Regions from separate parts of the Microbacterium sp. LWH11-1.2 genome, predicted to be linked through region 2. Evidence: riboswitches for the same ligand, from Rfam matches in the RefSeq annotation. Region 2 holds a riboswitch; the other holds the start of a gene.
What was found. A riboswitch is a leader RNA that binds a small molecule or an ion and turns the genes downstream of it on or off. The one in region 2 is predicted to bind thiamine pyrophosphate.

Region 1 (9,769 bases), 830 kb from region 2:
AGGTTGCGCCACTCCCTGCCCTGGCGCTTCACCTCGGCCGCCGTCGAGATGAGCATTCCGCCGGTGCCACACGTCGGGTCGTAGACCGACTCTCCTGGCCGGGGCTCGAGCATGAGGGCCATCAGGTGCACGAGCGTGCGGTTCGTGTAGAACTCCTGCGCGGTGTGGCCCGAGTCGTCGGCGAACTTCTTGATGAGGTATTCGTACCCGTTGCCGAGCTCGTCCTCGGGCAGGTTCGCGATCGACAGCGTCTGAGTCGAGAAGTGCTCGATCAGGTCGGCGAGAGTCGAGTCCGGCAGCAGGTTCTTGTTTCCCCAGTCCCCATCGCCGAACACTCCGGTCAGCGTGTCGGGGTTGGCGGACTCGATCGCCCGCATGGCCCGCAAGGCGGTCGCGCCGATGTTCTCGGTCACCGCGCGAACGTCGCGCCAGTGACATCCGTTCGGGATCGCGAAGCGGTGGTTCTCGGGCAGGTCGGCGAGTTCTTCGTCGCCGTAGGTTTCGATAGCCGCCGCGCGCTCTTCGTCGTAGACATCCGAGATGCGCTTGAGGAAAACCAGCGGGAAGATGTACTGCTTGTAGTCGCCGGCGTCGATGAGTCCGCGCAGAATGACGGCGGCGCCCCACAGGTAGTTCTCCAGCTCATGCTGGCTGATCTTCCCAGTCATGCGCCGAGCCCCCACTCCGCCAGCTCCGCTTCGAGGGTCGCTCGAGTTTCCCTCGCACGCTCGTGTGCCGCTTCGAGGTTCGCCAGGGCATCGGCGATGCTGATCTTCTCGCCGGTGTCAGCGGGTGCGACGTATAGCGGGATGTTGAGGTTGAACTCGTTGCCCTCGATCTCGGCCAGGTCGGCGACGTGGGCACGCCCCTCGATGCCTGCGAATCCGCGGTACGCGTCGAACAGTTCCTTCGCATGCTCAGGTTCGAGGGTGTTTTGGTTGCGTCCCTTCTTCATCAGGCCCTCACCGTTGATAAACAGCACCTTGTCCTGTTGGTCGAGGGGTCGCTGGTGACGCAGGATCAGCACACAGGCTGCGAGGCCCGTGCCGTAGAACAGGTTCGGGGCAAGACCGATGACGGCTTCGACCTTCTTCGCCTTCAGGATATGGGTGCGGATGCGCGCCTCTGCGCCCTGGCGGAACAGCGCACCCTGAGGCAGCACGACCGCTACCCGGCCCGTGTTCGGGTCGGCCGAGGTGAGCATGTGCTGCACCCATGCCCAGTCGGCGTATCCCTTGGGCGGGACTCCGCCGAGCTGGTTCCGTCCCCACCGGTCGGATGCCCACTCGACGTCACCCCACGCCTTGAGGGAGAACGGCGGATTCGCTACGACATTGTCGAACCGCGCGAGCCTATTGCCTGTGTAGAAGGCGGGGTTGCGCAGGGTGTCCTCTCTCACGACCTTGAAGTCCTCTACCCCGTGAAGGAGCAGGTTCATGCGCGCGATCGCCGAGGTCGCGAGCACCTTCTCCTGACCGTAGAGCTTCCCCCACAACGTCTTGGGGCTGCCGCCGGCATCCTTCACGTGCTCGATGACCTCGATCAGCATGCCACCCGTCCCGCATGCGGGATCGTAGACGCTCTCACCCTCCTGCGGATCGAGGATGTTCACGAGCAGACCGACGACTGAGCGCGGGGTGTAGTACTCGCCGGCCTTCTTGTTCGACTGGTCGGCGAACCGCTTGATGAGGTACTCATACGCGTTGCCGAAGACATCCGGTGCGACATTCGCGTTACTCAGAGTCTTCGTCGAGAAGTGCTCGATGAGGTCGGCGAGCTTGCGGTCGGGGAGCTTGTCCTTATTGGTCCAGTTCGCGTTGCCGAAGATGCCGTACAGCGTCTCGGGGTTAGCTTTCTCGATCTCGCGGAACGCGATCTGCAGGGCGGGGCCGATGTTCTCGGTCTTCTCGCGAACGTCCGACCAAAGGTTGCCGTCGGGGACGGCGAAGCGGTGGTTCTCGGCGAACGAGGCGAACTCGTGGTCGCCGCCGGACTCCTCGAGTGCCCGCTCGAACTCTTCGAGGTACACGTCGCTGATCCGCTTGAAGAACATGAGCGGAAAGATGTAGGCCTTGAAGTCGGCTTGGTCAATGCTGCCGCGTAGGAGGTCAGCGGCACGGGCAAGGTACTGCTCCAGCTCGGCGAGCGACATGGAATCAATCCGCGCGGGTCGCTGGCCCGACGAGAGCGGGACATCCGTGCTCACGCGTGTTCCTCCGAGGTGGCGGCATCGACGATGTTGTGGAGACTTGGCTGGCGTCCTTCGGTCAGCTCGGTAGCGGCCCTGCTGACCAGCTGGGCGCGAGCGGCCAAGAAATCGTCGAAGTGCGGTCTCACCAGCTGCGCGAGCTCGGCGCCCTCCACATCGAGCGGATATGGCCCAGCCGCGACAAGAAGCGAATATGGGACGAGGTGCGTCGTGAGACGCGCACGCACATCGCTGGGGTCTGGCGCCTTCTGCGCCCGGTCTTCCAAGTACTGGATGGGATCCAGCCGGCCGATCGTACGATTGGTCTTCCAGGTAATGAGCGCGCAGTTGAGGGCGAGGTACGAGTTGATCCCCGCAGCACGGAGGAGGGCGTCGGGGAAGAGGTGGTGATACTCGCGGCGACCGATGTTGTCCGCCGAAAGTTTTGTATCGTCGGCGAAGTCGCGTGCACCGAAATAGGTCGACGTTGCGAGGACCGCTCGTCCGAGTCGATCGGCCTTCTTCGACCAGTCCGCCGCAAGCAGATCTCGGTGCGTCGGCAGCGGGTACAGCTCGCGGTCGAAGACGGGCACGCTGTCCAGCTCGCCCGCACCATCCAGATACGCCCGCAGAGGTGCGTGGTCGGCGGCAGCTCGCGTAGCGGCTGCACCGACATAGCGAGTGGTGAAGAACGCTGACCAAAGATACCTACGCACGAGCTGGTCGACGCGGGCCCGCTCGTCGCCATCCGCCGCTGAATTCGCGAGGAGAGCGGCAGCGACGGGCAACGGGGGCCCACTCGGGATCTGCGACGACGCGAAGATCCCTTCGCCGGCGAGAAGTTCGGTGAGGCGCTCGAGCCCTGCCGACATCGTGTCCCAGTCGGCTACGAACTTGGCGTAGTCGAGCTCGTAGTAGCCCTTCTGGTTGGGCTGCTTGCCCTGCATCAGCGCGGAGACTTGCAAAACCGCGTCACCAACATCGCCGAAGTATCGAGCCAGCGCAGGCTGGGCCTCGTTCAATGCTCGCAGCCACTCCCGCAGGCGCACCCCCGTGGCGTTCTCGAGCTCGGCGACGACGATGTCGTACGCCCGCAATGGCTTGGCGTTTGTGTTCATGTTGATGAACACGCGCAGCGCAACGTCCTTATGCGTGGCAGCCGGGAGCCTGAGGTACGGCAGGTTGTAGTGCCTCACCCGCTCGCGGAGCGGGCCAATCCATTGTTCTTTCAGGACGCTCCTACTTGCACTGACTGCGCGCTCCGCAAGAAGTACCTGTACTTGTTCCTCGGCGCTCGCTGCTGCATCGATGGTCGGCGCAGGGTACGCGGCATCCACCCAGCGGTCGATCTGATCTCCGCTGGGGTCGAGAAGGCGAACGGGAACCAATCCGCGTCGTCGACACTCGGCCGGGTCATCAGCCCACAACGGCTTGACACCGCGGCGATCGCGCCAGCGGACGACTGCTCTAACTGACAGACCGTGATCGTCGTTGTCGGGATCTTCGTCCAGCTCTGGCACGTGAATGAAATACGTCGCGTCAGAGCTCGTCGCCTTGAGCGCCTGCCACAGGGCCGTCAATCGCTGCTGACCATCGAGGAGGTGCTCGGTGACCTTCGAGCTCGGCTCCGGCGCGGTCGCAAGCGGGCGAGAGTGGAACTTCTCCTCGTCGCCAACGTCCAAGATCAGCGTGATGCCCAAGGGGAGATCCTGGATGATCGTGGTGAGCATGGATGCAACTCGACCCCGGTCCCAGGCGACACCCCTTTGGAAACTCGGAAGCCGGAGCTGACCGCTGCTGATTCGATGCAGCCAATCGTCGATCGGGCGATTCAGGGCCTCGCTACGGTTACGCTCGTCGCTCACTGCGCAACTCTTCTCTTCTCTACTCACCACGTTGGCAACTTCTCCAGACTAGTGATGAGGGCCGGTACCTGACGCTCGTATACACGCAGTCGTCGCTTTTTGACTACATACCGGCTTACAGATGGCACCGCTACCGGACCCGGTCGCCGGAAGAGACTCAAGACATAGAACTGAACCGCTCCCCCGAGCTCACCTGCTGCGCCACTCGCCGCAGCGCCAGCAGCAACGGCTCCACCAGCACCGACCCGAGCACCACGTACCGCACCGCGGCCTCGGCTGATTCCTCCGGCACCCCGGCGATCTCGGCATCCGCGATCCTCCGAATGCTCGCGAGGTACTCCGCCATCACGGCATCCGGCACGACAAAACCCGCGCGCTCCAACCTCTGGAGCGCCCGCGCTACCGCGTGGAGCACCGCGGGGTCGCACATCCCCGGCTGCCACCCGAGCCCAGCAACCAAGGCCTCGGCCTCCGCCCGATCCAGCTCCTCATCCGCTGGCGGAGTGATCGCCGCATGAGCCTCGCCCAGCAGCAGGTGCGGACTCTCCGGCGGATCGTCCAGCGCCCCGAGCACCCGCCGCGTCTCGGCGATGCTCACCCCCGCATCGAGCAGCGCCCGGATCACCCGCAGCCGCTCCACGTGCTTCTCGCCATAGGCGGCCTGCGTCGGCGCGCTGCGCTCACCCTCGGGCAGCAGACCCTCGCGCAGGTAGTACTTGATCGTCGGCACGGTCACACCCGTCCGGGCTGACAGTTCGGAAATTCTCATGGCCACCTCTTGACTTCGATAGTAGCGCTATCCATTATGGATAGTGACACTATCGAATCAAGAGGAGTCATCATGTCGAAAGTCATCACGGGCCGCATGACCCACCGCCACGAGGGCGAGCTCGTCGTGTTCCACATCGGGATGCAGATCAACCGCTGGTGGCGACCCGACCTGTGGCTGCCCACCTTCTTCGCCATGCCGCCGATGCTGCGCGAACTCTCCATGGATCCCGACTCGGGCATGCTCGGCTACCAGTTGCTGTTCGGATCCGGCGGTCCCTACGTCGTGCAGTACTGGTCATCCGTCGACAAGCTGTACGCTTACGCGTCCAGCCCCTCGCAGGAGCACCGCCCCGCCTGGACCCGCTTCAACAAGATGGCGCGCAAAGCTCCGGGCGCAGTCGGCATCTGGCACGAGACCTTCCTCGTCGACCGCGCCGAGAGCGTGTACGTGTCGACGAAGCCGATGGGGCTGCCGAAGGCGACGGAGATGGTCGAGGTGGGGAAGCGGCAGGACCGGGCTCAGGCGCGGTTCGCGGAAGGGCGGACGGTGTCTGGCCAGGCGCAGTCCCCGGAGATCTTGAGCGAACCGCGCCTCCCCTAGACTTCCTTCCAACCACAGGGGAGTCCCGGCAGGGGCTGAGAGGGCGCTGACGCAGCGCCGACCCTCACACCTGATGCGGGTCATGCCGCCGTAGGAAGTCGAGTCATATGTCGCGCCTCATCACCGAGCCCGAAACGTCCTCCCGAGCACGAAAGGCCGTTCGCGGCGGATTGCTCGGCAACTTCGTCGACCAGGTCGATATCTTCCTGCCGGTGATCGCGCTCGCCCCCGCAGCCGCGGTCGTGCTGGGCCCCGACCCCGCTCAGACCGGCCTGATCTTCGTCGCCACCCTTCTCGGACGCCCGCTCGGAGCCGCCGTCTTCGGAAGCCTCGCCGACCGCTACGGTCGCACGAGCACCACCAAGATCGCGATCGCCGGCATCGCGATCACAACGCTCCTGATCGCCCTGATCCCGAACCACGACCTCGGTGGTGCAGCGACGCTCTGGGCGTTCGTCGCCCTCCGCTTCGTCGGCGGCATCTTCCTCGGCGGCGAATACTCCGCGGCGATCCCGCTCGCCATGGAATGGTCCGCCCCACGCCGGCGCGGCCTGCTCAGCGGCGGCATCATGGCCATGTCCCCGCTCGCGAACTCCTTCATCGCCGCGCTCACCCTGACGCTCCTGCAGGTGCTCGGAGCCGACGACTACGCAATGTGGGGATGGCGGATGCCGTTCATCGCCGGCGCCCTGCTCGCGGTGGCGCTGTTCTTCTACTACTCCGCCGGGGTCCACGATTCCCCGGTCTCGACGAGCGCCCGACACCCCCGCACTCGACCTCTGGCCGACATTCTGGTCGGACCGTTCCGCCACCAGCTCTGGCAGGTGTTCACGCTGATGACCGGCCTCTGGCTGTTCACGCAGATGGCGATCCCCGTGCTCACCGGCCTGTTGAGCAAAGCACCCCAGATCGGCCCGACCACCGTGCCGCTCATCATGCTGGTCGCCACCCTCGTCTCGGCCGCGGCGATGATCGCCAGCGGTGCAATCTCGCAGCGGATCGGACGGCGACGCTTCTTCGTCGTCTTCGGAGGCCTCGCGATCATCGCCGCTCCGCTGGCCCTCATGTGGGCGATGTCCTCTCAGGGAGCTGGCGCCGTGCTGGCCGTCACCGTCGTGCAGATCGTCACCGTGTCGGCCTACGGCCCGGTCGGCGCCTACCTCGCCGAGCGCTTTCCCGCTGCCGTGCGATCGAGCGGATACGGGGTCGGCTACTCGCTCTCCATGGTGATCCCCGCGCTCTACCCGTTCTGGCTGCCCGGATTCCAGAGCTCGCTCGGCGCTGGCCCTGCGGTGGCCGTCGTGCTCGCCGCGGCGGCTGCGCTGCTCGTCATCGGCGCGCTCCTCGGCCCTGATCCCGACCGTGCTTCGCCATTGGAGTGAAGGGCGGTGGGATGTGGCCGCGATACGCTTACGCGTCCAGCCCGTCGCAGGAGCACCGCCCCGCCTGGACCTGCTTCAACAGGATGGCGCGCAAGGCTCCGGGAGCGGTCGGCATCTGGCACGAGACCTTCCTCGTCGACCGCGCCGAGACCGTTTATGTGTCGATCAAGCCGATGGGGCTACCGAAAGCGACGGAGTTGGTCGAGGTCGGGAAGCGACAGGACCGGGCGCAGGCGCGGTTTGCGGAAAGGCAGACGGCGGTAGTGAACAGCACCACGTCACATCGCTCGGGAGAGTTGCGCATCGGCGAGGCTCACCTATACTGCGGTCAGCATCCAGCGCAGAGAGGCGTGGCAACGCGATGACCGATTTCGAACCGAAGTACGTGGAGTACGCGGAGTGGCATGACGCGGCGAAGCGAAGTTACTTGGAACCGGCGAGGTTGACGGCCGTCCGATTGCTAGAAGAGCTGCTCGACGATCGCGTTGATTCAGTCGATCGGAATCGCTTTCGCATATCAACTAGCCGCGTCAAGACAGCCCAACGGTCCTTCGCAAAACTCGGTCGCGCTAAGTACAGCGGTCAAGTGAACGATTACGAAGATGTGCCGCAGGTTCTGGACGACCTCGTGGGCCTTCGACTTATCTGCAACAATCTCTCCGATATCAACACGTTTCAGGAACTGGTGGGTGAGCTGCCGATCGACGCCGACGAGCAATCGAGCCTGGCCGTCGAGCGCGATTCACATCGGGACTACTTTACGAATCCGAAGGCGTCCGGCTATCGGGCCTACCACGTGAACTTCGTCGTTCCGGTTCCTCAGATGAACGGAACCAGGCGCGTTTGCGTCGAGGTGCAGGCTAGAACACTGCTCCAGGACGGTTGGGGCGAGCTCACGCATGAGGACACATACAAGCCGGGATCGACGGTTCCTGAGTGGATTGTTGGCATGTCGCTCCGCATGGCGGAACTACTTGCGGCGGTTGACAACATCGCTCAAGACCTTCGAACTGGACTAGACGTCGAGACGCAGCGATCAGTTTTGGCGGTAGACGACGGCAAGAAGTCTCCGGAGGTCGCATTTGTCGCGGGCACCGCAGAATCAGCTACTCCGACCTCGATAAGCATCGCTGCGGGATTGGAACCCAGCGCTCCGAAGACCAGCTCGGAAGCTCAGCGACGCGACGCCGAAGAACTCGAGGCAGCCCTCGTGGACGAGACTCTTCGAATCACTCGGGGATTGACGAAGCCGGTCGCTCTAGCCGCGCTATCGCAGCAGCTTAACCTCATCTTCGGCACCGAAATCACGCGCACCTGGGCCAAACGCGGAGGTTTTAAGAAGTTCTTGGAGGCAACGGTCCCGGAGTCGCGACTTTCTGGACCTCCACCCGGGTATATCCACCCCCCGAACACTCCTGTCCCAGATGGATGGATTACGGAAGACGCAGGCAAAGGGGCTGTGCCGTCAATCGTGCGCGAGTTGCGAACCTACGACAAGGCGATTCCATTGCTTGGGGCCGAAAGGCTGGAGCAGGTAGTTACCTCAGTGACCAACGTGCTTCAAGAGGCTGAGCTAGAACTCCAGGGCAGCAACGCCACACTTTCGCAACTCGAAGGTCTGGCCAAACAAGCTCGCTCGGATGCAGAAACTCGCGGAACCTTGGTTGTGCGCCCTCATGCCGCCTACGTTCTTCAGGCGGTCAATCGCAGGAGCCGGATTTCGCGGGACATCACCGCCAGTGAAGTCCGAGGCATCCTCTTTGATCGGATCATCACGATGGCCGAAGCGAACGACCTAGTCGAGGACCGCGCAGTCGCGGGCCACGAGCTATGCGAGTGGCTCGGAATCGACGTCTAGAACGTTGTACCTCTGTTTCGGACGCCGGCCGAACAGCTCGCCTTTCGGACAACCATCGATGCTGGGCACATTCAACCGTCGCCCCTCAGAACATCCACGCAACTCCCCACCACTACTTCCGGCTGCTCGAACGACGCGAAGTGCCCGCCGCGCTCCAGTTCATGCCACTGGCGAGTTTCCGCGAACTTCCGTTCGCTCCCGCCGTGACGGACGCGATCACCGGGCGACAGCAACACTCGGGCGCGAATCACTGAGAGAAGGTGCGCCCGCGAGGCGCTCGAGGAGTAGCTCGAGCTGGGACGCTTCGTCTCCTCGCTGCGCTTCCGGCGATGCTCGTCGGTGCAGCCGGCCTCTTCGTCGCATGGATGCCGTATCTATCTGGCGTCGCCATCGGCGCTACCGTGTTGTCGACCCTCGTGCTTCAGCGGCGTTCGAGCAGGACTGTCTGAGAGCCATCGGATTCAGGAGAGATCATGACCAACCCCATCGACACTGAGCAGTCCTGGTTCCGGACCATCACCCGACCGGCCTCACGGATGATCTTCACGGTCCTCGCGCTCGTCGCGTTCGTCGCCGGCATCGCGCTCGGCGTAGCCCTCCCGGAGTACCAACTCTGGTTCCAGGTGCCCGCCGTGGTGATTCTGATGGTCTGGTTCCTCGTCATGACGCTGCACTACCGCCGAGCGCGGACCCGGCGCGCGTAATAGAGTCGTCCCCATGTCGAGTCCTGAGTCAGACAGGTCAGGGGCTGCCGGTCACACCGCCAGCCCCCGGATCCGCTGAACCCGACGCCCGCTGTCTGTGCGGGCGCCGATCCGTCGTCTCCGGGCGATGGCCGTGGTGACCAAGAAGCTCCCTTTCTTGATCTCTCACCTCGGAGTACTCGATGCCTTTCTCTCTCTATCTGCTTGCCCTGGCGGTCTTCGTCATGGGCACCTCGGAATTCATGCTCGCGGGACTGCTGCCCGCCATCGCGAGTGACCTCGACGTCTCGGTCGGCACCGCCGGCCTGCTGACATCGGCCTTCGCTGTCGGCATGGTCGTCGGCGCACCCCCCATGGCAGCCTTCGCCCGCCGGTGGCCGCCACGACTCACCCTGATCGC
Region 2 (9,769 bases):
GCAGCGGTCGCCGAGCCCGAGCTGACCGAGGAAGAGAAGTACGAGGCCGAGCTCGCCGAGCAGGCGCGCCAGAACTCGGGCGACTGGGACAGCGTCGCACCGGGCAAGGCCGACAACTTCGGTCCGAGCTTCGCGCGCATGATCGGCCTGCTGAAGCCCTCGGCGGTGTGGTTCGTCTTCGTGTCGATCCTCGGCGCCCTCGGCGTCGTCCTCACGGTCGCGGCACCCAAGGTGCTCGGCGAGGCGACGAACCTCGTCTACAAGGGCTTCATCTCCATCCAGCTCGGGCAGCCCAACGGCGACTTCCCCGGGTTCCCCGCCGGCACCTCGCAGGACGTCGTCGTCGAGGCCCTGCGCAGCGCGGGGCAGGACGACTTCGCGAACCAGGTCGGCGCGCTCGGCGACTTCACGGTCGGACAGGGCGTCGACTTCGAGGCGCTGCGCTGGATCATCGCCGCGGTCCTCGCGATCTACGTCGCGGCGGCGTTCCTCACCTGGATCCAGGGCTACGTCATCAACGTGATCATGGTGCGCACGATGTGGCGCCTCCGGGAATCGGTCGAGGCGAAGATCAACCGTCTGCCCCTGTCTTACTTCGACAAGGTGCAGCGCGGTGAGCTGATCTCGCGGGTCACGAACGACATCGACAACATCACGCAGACGATGCAGCAGTCGCTGTCCGGAGCGCTCACCTCGGTGCTCACCGTGATCGGCGTGCTGTTCATGATGTTCTCGATCTCGTGGCAGCTGGCGCTCGTCGCCCTCATCACACTGCCGCTGATGGCCGTGATCTTCGGTGTCATCGGTCCGCGTTCGCAGAAGGCGTTCGGCGCTCAGTGGCGCAAGGTCGGCCGACTGAACGCCCGCGTCGAGGAGGCCTTCTCGGGCCACGCCCTCGTCAAGGTGTTCGGACGCGAGAACGACGCGCTCGATAAGTTCCAGGTCGAGAACGAAGAGCTGTTCCAGGCGAGCTTCAAGGCGCAGTTCCTCTCCGGCATCATCATGCCGGCGATGATGTTCGTCGGCAGCCTCAGCTACGTGGGCATCGCGGTGCTCGGCGGGCTGATGGTCGCGAACGGTCAGCTCCGTCTCGGCGACGTGCAGGCGTTCATCCAGTACTCGCAGCAGTTCACGCAGCCGCTGTCCGAGCTGGGCGGCATGGCCGCGGTCGTGCAGTCCGGCACCGCGTCGGCCGAGCGCGTCTTCCAGCTGCTGGACGCCGACGAGCAGGAGGCGGACGACGCCGATGCTCCGGAGCTCGCCGACGGCAAGGGCGTCATCGAGTTCGAGAACGTCGCGTTCTCCTACACGCCCGAGCGCCCGCTCATCCAGGACCTGTCCTTCCGAGTGGAACCGGGACAGACCGTCGCGATCGTCGGACCGACCGGTGCGGGCAAGACCACGCTGGTCAACCTGATCATGCGGTTCTACGAGCTCAGCGGCGGCCGGATCATGCTCGACGGTCAGGACATCGCCGAGATCACCCGCGACGATCTGCGCTCCCGCACCGGCATGGTGCTTCAGGATCCGTGGCTGTTCGCAGGCAGCATCCGCGAGAACATCCGGTACGGCCGCTCCACGGCGAGCGACGACGAGGTTCTCGAGGCGGCCAAGGCGACGTACGTCGACCGATTCGTGCACGCTCTCCCCGAGGGCTACGACACGGTCCTCGACGAGGACGCCTCGAACGTCTCGGCGGGTGAGCGCCAGCTCATCACCATCGCCCGCGCGTTCGTCGCGCAGCCGTCGATCCTCATCCTCGATGAGGCCACGTCGGCGGTCGACACCCGCACCGAGCTGCTGCTGCAGCACGCCATGGCGGCACTCCGTGAGGGCCGCACGTCGTTCGTGATCGCGCACCGCCTGTCGACCATCCGCGACGCCGACCTCATCCTCGTGATGGAGCACGGTGACATCGTGGAGAAGGGCACGCACGACGAGCTCATCGCCGCGCAGGGCGCCTACTGGCGCCTGTACCAGTCGCAGTTCGAGCAGGCGGCCACCGACCTCGATGCCGAAGAAGCGCTCACCGGGACGACCCCGGTCGTCGTCACCGGCGACGCCGACGACAGTGCTCAGGCCGAGGCGGATGACGCCGCAGCCGGCGCGTCGGTCGGTGCGCAGTCGCCGACGGCAGAGGCCGCGGCCGCGCAGCGCCTGGTGGAGGACGGTGCCGACGACTCCGGTCGCCGGGCCTGATCACCTGCACAGCACGACGCCCCATCCCGTTCTCCGGGGTGGGGCGTCGTGCTGTTGTCGAAGCCGGTCAGGACTCGTCGGAATGGATGCCGAGCAGCTGCAGCGGGTGCGTCAGCCGCCACCAGGGACTCGGCCCCTCGACGTCCTCCGCGAGCACGAGCGGTGTCGTCACGGAGTCGAGCGGGCCCGCCGTGGTCAGTGTGCCCACCGTGCCCTTCTGCTCGCGCTGGTCGCCCAAGGCGAAGTCCGTCGTCGTGGTCGCGGTCGACCCGTTCCAGAGCACGACGTTCGCGTCGTCAGCGGTGACGATCTCGACCTTCTCGCCCCAGAGCGTCGTGACCTCTCCGACGACCGTGCCCTTCTCGACGGCGGGGGCCTGCGCCTGCAGCGCGGCCTCGGTCTCGGCGAAGAGCGCGCGCGTCGCGGCGAGGCGCTGCTCGTCATCCGCCTGGTTCAGCACCGCGGCGTAGAGCCGCACGGTGGTGTCGCCGACTGCGAGGTCCTTCGCCGTCAGCAGGTTCCACCCGACCAGTGATCCGGTCTTGATGCCCACGACGCCCGGGTCGACGAGCATTCCGTTCGTGTTGACCACTGTGCCCGCTCCGGGCAGATCGACCACCGGGGTTCCGACGATCTCGGCGAAGACCGGGTTCTTCATCGCCCATTCGCCGAGCGTGATCAGCGCCTCCGGGGTCGCCACGTTGCCCTCGTCGAAACCGGACGGCGTGACGACGGTGATGCCGCCGAGCCCGCGCTCCCGCAACCACACGGCAGCGGCGTCCGCGAACTGCTCGTCGGACCCCCAGATCTCCGAGGCCAGCCGGTCGATGTAGTTGTTCGCCGAGCCCATCAGCGTGCCCTGCAGCAGCTGATACTCCGTCAGCACGCCGTCGACCGGCACGTCCAGGGCCGATTGGTCCGACCTCCGGTACTCCCAGTACTCATCCTCGTCGTCGCTGTCGAACGAGAACTCCGGCCCCTGCTCGCCGAGGGCCAGCGGCATCCGGTCGAGCACCATCAGAGTGCTCACGACCTTGGTGATGCTGGCGATGCTCGCGGCGTCCGGCGTGGAGGCGGCCGTGCTCACACCGGCGATCCCGACGGCCGCGCTGCCCTGCGCCGGCCAGGTGAGGGTCGCTGCCGGTGCGGGGATCGTGTCGAACTCGATCGTCTGCACGGTCGGAGGAACCTCGTGCAGCGGCCAGAGCAGCGTCGTGCCGGCATAGGCCGCGACCAGCCCGGCGAGCACGCCCAGCGGGACCAGCAGACCCGGACGCGTGATCGCCGGCCGCAGGTGCGCATCGCGCATCAGTCCGTCGGACTGTTCGGCGTCGGCGACGTCATCGAGCGTCGCCACGGACGTGTGGTGCGCGACGGCCGCGGGGTCGACCCAGGTCAGGGCGGTCGCGGTGACGGCCTCGTCGGCCCACTGCGCGGGAGGCGCCTGCAGGGCCGCGGCCCCGCCGTCGGTCTCGTCAGGCGTCGCGGCGGACGATTCGGGAGGGAGCGTCGCCGTCGGCGCATCGGCGCGCGGCTTGAAGAGAGGCGGCTCCACGACGTCGGTGGGGGCCTCGGTCGGGACGCTTCCCGCAGCGACCGTCTCGGTCGGGGCGGTGTCGGACAGGGTCTGCTCGGTCGGGACCGTCTCAGTGGGGACGCTCTCGGTCGGGACCGTTTCAGTCGGGACGCTCTCGACCGCCGTGACCTCGCCGGCCTCCGGACGCGGCGGGTCCGAGGTGAACAGCGCGTCGACGGCGACGGCCGAGACCGCGAGGGCGGGCACGTGGGTCGAGGACGGCGGCGGCGCATCGCCCGCGAACAGGGCGTCGGTCGCGAAGGCAGAAGCCTGGTCCGGCGTGCGCGTGGCGGCATCCGTCCCGAACGGGAACGCGGCGCGATCGGCGTCGGGGGAGGTGTCCGAAGGAGCACCGTCGCCCAGGACGCCCGTCGCCTCGTCGGCGGGATCAGAAGGGGTCACTCGTTTACGGTACCGAATCCCGGCCGCGATCGCGGCGGAGTCACCCCGAGGTCACAGAGTGTCGGGACGCGGTAGGATCGTCAGCACAACCACGGGAGTCCGGCGAGCCGGGCTGAGAGGGAGCGAATCGCGCTTCGACCGTCGAACCTGATCTGGGTCATGCCAGCGCAGGGAGGAGTTCAGATGAGTACGTCCACGTCCACATCCGCGTCCACCACGACGCAGGGTCAGACACCCGCCGCAGGCCTCTTCCGCTGGCGCGTCGTCGACATCGTCGTCGCCGCAGTGCTCGGCGTCGCGATCGGCCTGGTCTTCTGGGGCTGGAACACGATCGGCTACGCCTGGTTCGGCGCGGCCGATGCCCTGACCCCCGGTCTCGGCGGCATCGCCGTCGGCGTCTGGCTGCTCGGTGGCGTCGTCGGCGGACTCGTGATCCGCAAGCCCGGCGCCGCGCTGGTCGTCGAGCTCGTCGCGGCGATCGTCTCGATGCTGATCGGCAACGTCTGGGGGGTCTCCACGGTGCTCTCCGGACTCGTCCAGGGACTCGGTGCGGAGATCATCTTCGCGCTGTTCTTCTACCGCCGCTTCGGCATCGTCGTCGCCGCACTGGCCGGTACGGGTGCGGCAGCTGCCGCGTGGGTGTTCGAGCTCTTCTACGGCAGCTCGCCGAACATCCTGAAGTCGCTCGAGTTCAACACGATCTACCTGGTCAGCGTCGTCGTCTCCGGAGCGATCCTGGCCGGCGTCCTCGGCTGGCTGCTCGTGCGCGCTCTGGCGGTCACGGGCGCACTGAGCCGCTTCGCCGTCGGGCGAGAGCACGTGCGCGAGGTCTGAGCGTGAGTGTCGCCGCCCCGGCCCGCGTGCAGGCCGCGGGCTGGGGGTGGCGCTACGCCGGTCGAAAGCGCCCGGCGGTCACCGATGTGAGCTTCACGATCGAGCCCGGGGAGCGCGTGCTGCTCCTCGGCGCCTCCGGTGCCGGCAAGTCCACGCTGCTCGCCGGCCTCGCGGGCGTGCTCGGAGACGCCGATGAAGGCGACCGTCACGGCTCGCTGCTCGTCGACGGGGCCGCCCCGGAGTCTCGGCGCGGACAGGTCGGTCTGGTGCTCCAGGATCCGGACGCCGGGATCGTGCTGTCCAAGGTGGGTGACGACATCGCCTTCGGGTGCGAGAACCTGGGCGTCGCGGCATCCGAGATCCCTGGCCGGGTCGCCGAGGCGATGGATGCCGTGGGCCTCGACGTACCGCTCCACCGCGCGACCAAGGCGCTGTCGGGAGGGCAGAAGCAGCGACTCGTGCTCGCCGGCGTGCTGGCCATGCGGCCAGGGCTCCTCCTGCTCGATGAGCCGACGGCCAACCTCGACCCCGACGGCGTGCACGAGGTGCGGGCCAGCGTCGAGCGTGCTGTCACCGCGACCGGTGCGACGCTGATCGTCGTCGAGCACCGCACGCCTGTCTGGATCGACCTGATGACGCGGGTGATCGTGCTCGCCGCCGACGGAGGCCTGCTGGCGGACGGCCCGCCCCATCGGGTGTTCGCCGAGCACGGGGCCACGCTCGCCGACGCCGGGGTGTGGGTGCCCGATCGCGGCATCGAGCTCCCGGTGCTGCAGCAGGTGCCGGCATCCGACGCCCTCACGGCGTCCCGGCTCGCGGTCGCCAGGGAACCCGGCGTGGTCGTGCAGGCGGGGCTCGACCTGCGTGTCCCGCGGGCGAACGCGACCGTGATCACCGGGCCGAACGGCGCGGGGAAGTCGACGCTCGCGCTCACTCTCGCCGGCCTCGTCCCCGAACACGACGGCGAGGTGCGCGCCGCGCCCGAACTCGCCGGGCGCCGCGGGGTCCGTCCCATCCGCTGGACCTCTCGCGAGCTGCTCACCCGCATCGGCATGGTGTTCCAGGAGCCCGAGCACCAGTTCCTCGCGCAGACTCTGCGCGACGAGCTCGCCGTCGGACCGCGCGCTCTCGGGTGGACCCAGTCGAAGACGGATGCCGTCGTCGACGAGCTGCTCGAGCGGCTGGGCCTCGCGCCTCTCGCGCTCGCCAATCCGTTCTCTCTCTCGGGCGGACAGAAGAGGCGCCTCTCGGTGGCGACCGTGCTCGCGGGCGCACCCGAGGTGATCGTGCTCGACGAGCCGACCTTCGGGCAGGACCGCCGCGGATGGATCTCCCTGGTCGCGCTGCTGCAGGAGGAGATCGCTCGCGGTCGCTCGATCGTCGCGGTCACCCACGACGATGCCGTGATCCGGCACCTCGGCGGTCACCGCATCGAGCTGGGGGCGGCATCGTGACCACGACCGAGACCGTCAGGGCGGCGTGGCTCGACGGCGTCAACCCGGTGACCAAGCTGCTGCTCGCGCTGCTGCTCTCGGTGCCGCTCTTCGCATCGATCGACGTCACGAGCGCCCTGGTCGCGATCGGGCTGCAGCTACTGTGCCTGCCGCTGACGGGCCTGCGCCTCGCCACGGTGCTGAAACGGCTGCTGCCGATCATGATCTTCGCGCCGATCGCCGGGATCAGCATGCTGCTCTACGCGGAACCTGCCGGTCGCGTCTACTGGACCTTCGGCTTCGCGACCATCAGCGAGGGATCGATCGTCCTCGCGATCGCGGTGAGTCTGCGCGTGATCGCCCTCGGCCTGCCGACCATCCTCCTGTTCGGCGGCACGGACCCCACGCAGCTCGCGGACGCACTGTCGCAGGTCGCGAAGCTGCCGAGCCGTTTCGTGCTCGGCATCCTCGCCGGCACGCGGATGCTCGGACTGTTCCTCGACGACTGGCGCACCATGGGCCTCGCCCGCCGGGCGCGCGGCGTCGGCGACCGCGGAGCGCTGCGGCGGTTCTTCTCGATGGCTTTCGTGCTGCTCGTGTTCGCCGTGCGTCGAGGGTCGAAGCTCGCGCTGGCGATGGAGGCGCGGGGCTTCGGGTCCGGCAGCCCGCGCACCTGGTCGCGGCCGTCGCGGCTGCATCCGCGGGATGCCGTCGCCGTGCTCGGGGGCGTCGCGATCATGGCGCTGGCGCTCGCCGCCGCTGTGGCCCTCGGCACGTTCCGCTTCGTCTGGAGCTGAGCCCGAGTCGAGGCGATCGTCAGGTCGCGTTCCAGAGGTCCCGGTAGTAGGCGAGGCGCTCGCGATCGGGTTCGAGACCGTAGGCCTCGATGAGTGCGTCCTCCCAGCCGGGGCCGTAGTTCCACTCCGTGCTCATGGAGGCGACGGCCAGGTCGGCCCAGCGGTCGGCGGTCCCGAGCAGCGCGAGGTCGACGTGGGCGATCCAGCGCCCGTCGTCGCCGACGAGGGTGTTCGGGCAGCAGGCGTCGCCGTGGCTGACGACGAGGCGATCGATGGGCGGGGCGGTGCGCAGCGTGTCCGGCACCTCGATGCCGCGCCCTTCGGCGTTCGCGATGCGCGAGGCGATGCTCCACTCCCACGGGCACTCCTCGACGGGGAGCGCGTCGTGCATCGCCCGCAGGGCCTCGCCGACGGCGCGCACAGCGGTCGCGGGTTCGGCGACCCAGCGCGGGTCCACGGCGCTGAGGCCGTCGATCGCCGCGGTCACGAGCCACTCGTGCGTGTCATCCTGTCCCTGCTCGATCACCGTCGGCACGGCGATCCAGCGGGAGGCCCAGGCCATCCGCTCGGCCTCGTCCTGCAGGCTGAACTCGAGGTTCCGCGGTCCCCACTTGATGTAGAACGGATCGCCTGCACCTGTCGCTCGGAAGGTGAGCCCGCCGTAGTCGTTGTCCCAGACGCAGACCAGGTCCGCACCACGCGCGAGGCGGCGGACCTTCTCGGGGACGGCGACCGGTTCCGTGGGAATCGTCATGCCTCCATCCTGACGCACGGTGCGATACCCGGACCCGGCTTCGTGACTGCACGGAGAACCACGTAGGCTGAGACTGCGTTTCAGAAGCAGCAGTCGCACACGTTCGAAGGAGAACAGATGCAGGTCAGCGGACAGGGTGCTCTCATCACGGGAGGGGCGTCCGGGCTCGGGCTCGCCACAGCACGACGACTCACGAAGGCGGGCGCGCACGTCACCATCGTCGACCTCGCCTCGTCGAAGGGCGCGGAGATCGCCGAAGAGCTCGGCGGACTGTTCGTGCCCGCCGACGTCACCAGCGCCGACGAGGTGCGCGATGCCGTCGCCGCGGCCCAGGCGGCCGCACCGCTGCGCGTCGTCGTGAACTGCGCGGGGATCGCTCCGCCCGCCAAGGTGCTCGACCGCGACGGGAACCCCGCCGTGCTCGCCGACTTCGAGCGCGTGGTCCGCATCAACCTCGTCGGCACGTTCAACGTGACCTCGCAGGCCGCTGCCGTCATCGCGAAGAACGAGCCCACCGAGAGCGGCGATCGCGGCGTGATCGTGAACACCGCGAGCGTCGCGGCCTTCGACGGGCAGATCGGCCAGCCCGCCTACTCCGCGTCCAAGGGCGGCGTGCACGCGATGACCCTCCCGGTGGCCCGCGAGCTCGCCCGCTACGGCATCCGCGTGTGCACCATCGCCCCCGGCATCATGGAGACGCCGATGCTGATGGGGCTGCCGCAGGCCGCGCAGGACTCGCTCGGCCAGCAGGTGCCGTTCCCGTCGCGCCTCGGCCGTCCCGACGAGTACGCCGCGCTGGTGGAGCACATCGTCGACAACGGCTACCTCAACGGCGAGACCATCCGTCTCGACGGCGCCATCCGCATGGCGCCGAAGTAACCCGTCCGGCAGATCAGAGGAGCACCCATGTCACTGGCAGGCAAGACCATCCTGATGTCCGGCGGAAGCCGCGGCATCGGCCTCGCGATCGCGCTGCGTGCGGCGCGAGACGGCGCGAACATCGCGATGCTGGCGAAGACCGACACCCCGCATCCGAAGCTCGAGGGCACGGTGCACAGCGCGGCCGAGGAGATCCGCGCCGCGGGAGGGCAGGCGCTGCCGATCGTCGGCGACGTGCGCGACGACGACGACATCACCGAGGCCGTCCTGAAGACGCAGGGCGAGTTCGGCGGCATCGACATCGTGATCAACAACGCCAGTGTGATCGACCTGTCGCGCTCGCTCGAGCTCGGCGCCAAGAAGTACGACCTCATGCAGGACGTCAATGTGCGCGGAACGTTCATGCTGTCGCGCGCCGCGGTCCCGATCCTCAAGGATGCCGAGAACCCGCACATCCTGTCGCTGTCGCCGCCCCTGAACCCGACGCCGAAGTGGCTCGGCGCGCACACCGGGTACACGCTGGCGAAGTTCGGCATGACGATGGTGACGCTCGGCCTGGCCGCGGAGTTCGCCCGTGACGGCATCGCCGCGAACACGCTCTGGCCGCGTACGACGATCGCCACCGCGGCGGTGCAGAACCTCCTCGGCGGCGACAAGGTCATGGCGGCGAGCCGCACGGCCGACGTCTACGCGGATGCCGCCTACGCGGTGCTGCTCAAGCCCGCCGCGAGCTACACGGGCCAGACGCTCATCGTCGAGGACGTGCTCGAGGCCGACGGCGTGACGGACTTCTCCGGCTACGCCGCGATCCCCGGGACGCCCGACTCGGCGCTGTTCCCGGACATCTTCCTCGACTGAACGGGCTCAGAACAGCAGGTAGACCGCACCCACGACG

Region 1: it holds a riboswitch for thiamine pyrophosphate, as region 2 does, so the genes downstream of both, MRBLWH11_RS03655 (MFS transporter) here and MRBLWH11_RS07670 (ECF transporter S component) in region 2, are expected to answer to the same signal.

Annotation. Positions count from the first base shown of each region.
Region 1 is NZ_CP151636.1:784,916-794,684, forward strand. It holds gene MRBLWH11_RS03630 (class I SAM-dependent DNA methyltransferase) at 1-668, opposite strand, end outside; gene MRBLWH11_RS03635 (class I SAM-dependent DNA methyltransferase) at 665-2,206, opposite strand; gene MRBLWH11_RS03640 (DUF262 domain-containing protein) at 2,203-4,083, opposite strand; gene MRBLWH11_RS03645 (MerR family transcriptional regulator) at 4,211-4,822, opposite strand; gene MRBLWH11_RS03650 (DUF4188 domain-containing protein) at 4,895-5,425, shown strand; TPP riboswitch at 5,432-5,539, shown strand; gene MRBLWH11_RS03655 (MFS transporter) at 5,533-6,807, shown strand; gene MRBLWH11_RS03660 (DUF4188 domain-containing protein) at 6,819-7,172, shown strand; gene MRBLWH11_RS03665 (hypothetical protein) at 7,169-8,665, shown strand; gene MRBLWH11_RS03670 (hypothetical protein) at 9,139-9,369, shown strand; gene MRBLWH11_RS03675 (Cmx/CmrA family chloramphenicol efflux MFS transporter) at 9,552-9,769, shown strand, end outside.
Region 2 is NZ_CP151636.1:1,610,717-1,620,485, forward strand. It holds gene MRBLWH11_RS07660 (ABC transporter ATP-binding protein) at 1-2,199, shown strand, start outside; gene MRBLWH11_RS07665 (D-alanyl-D-alanine carboxypeptidase) at 2,267-4,177, opposite strand; TPP riboswitch at 4,259-4,370, shown strand; gene MRBLWH11_RS07670 (ECF transporter S component) at 4,361-5,011, shown strand; gene MRBLWH11_RS07675 (ATP-binding cassette domain-containing protein) at 5,008-6,465, shown strand; gene MRBLWH11_RS07680 (energy-coupling factor transporter transmembrane component T) at 6,462-7,241, shown strand; gene MRBLWH11_RS07685 (aminoglycoside 3'-phosphotransferase) at 7,261-7,995, opposite strand; gene MRBLWH11_RS07690 (SDR family NAD(P)-dependent oxidoreductase) at 8,113-8,874, shown strand; gene MRBLWH11_RS07695 (NAD(P)-dependent oxidoreductase) at 8,902-9,732, shown strand; gene MRBLWH11_RS07700 (sulfite exporter TauE/SafE family protein) at 9,739-9,769, opposite strand, start outside.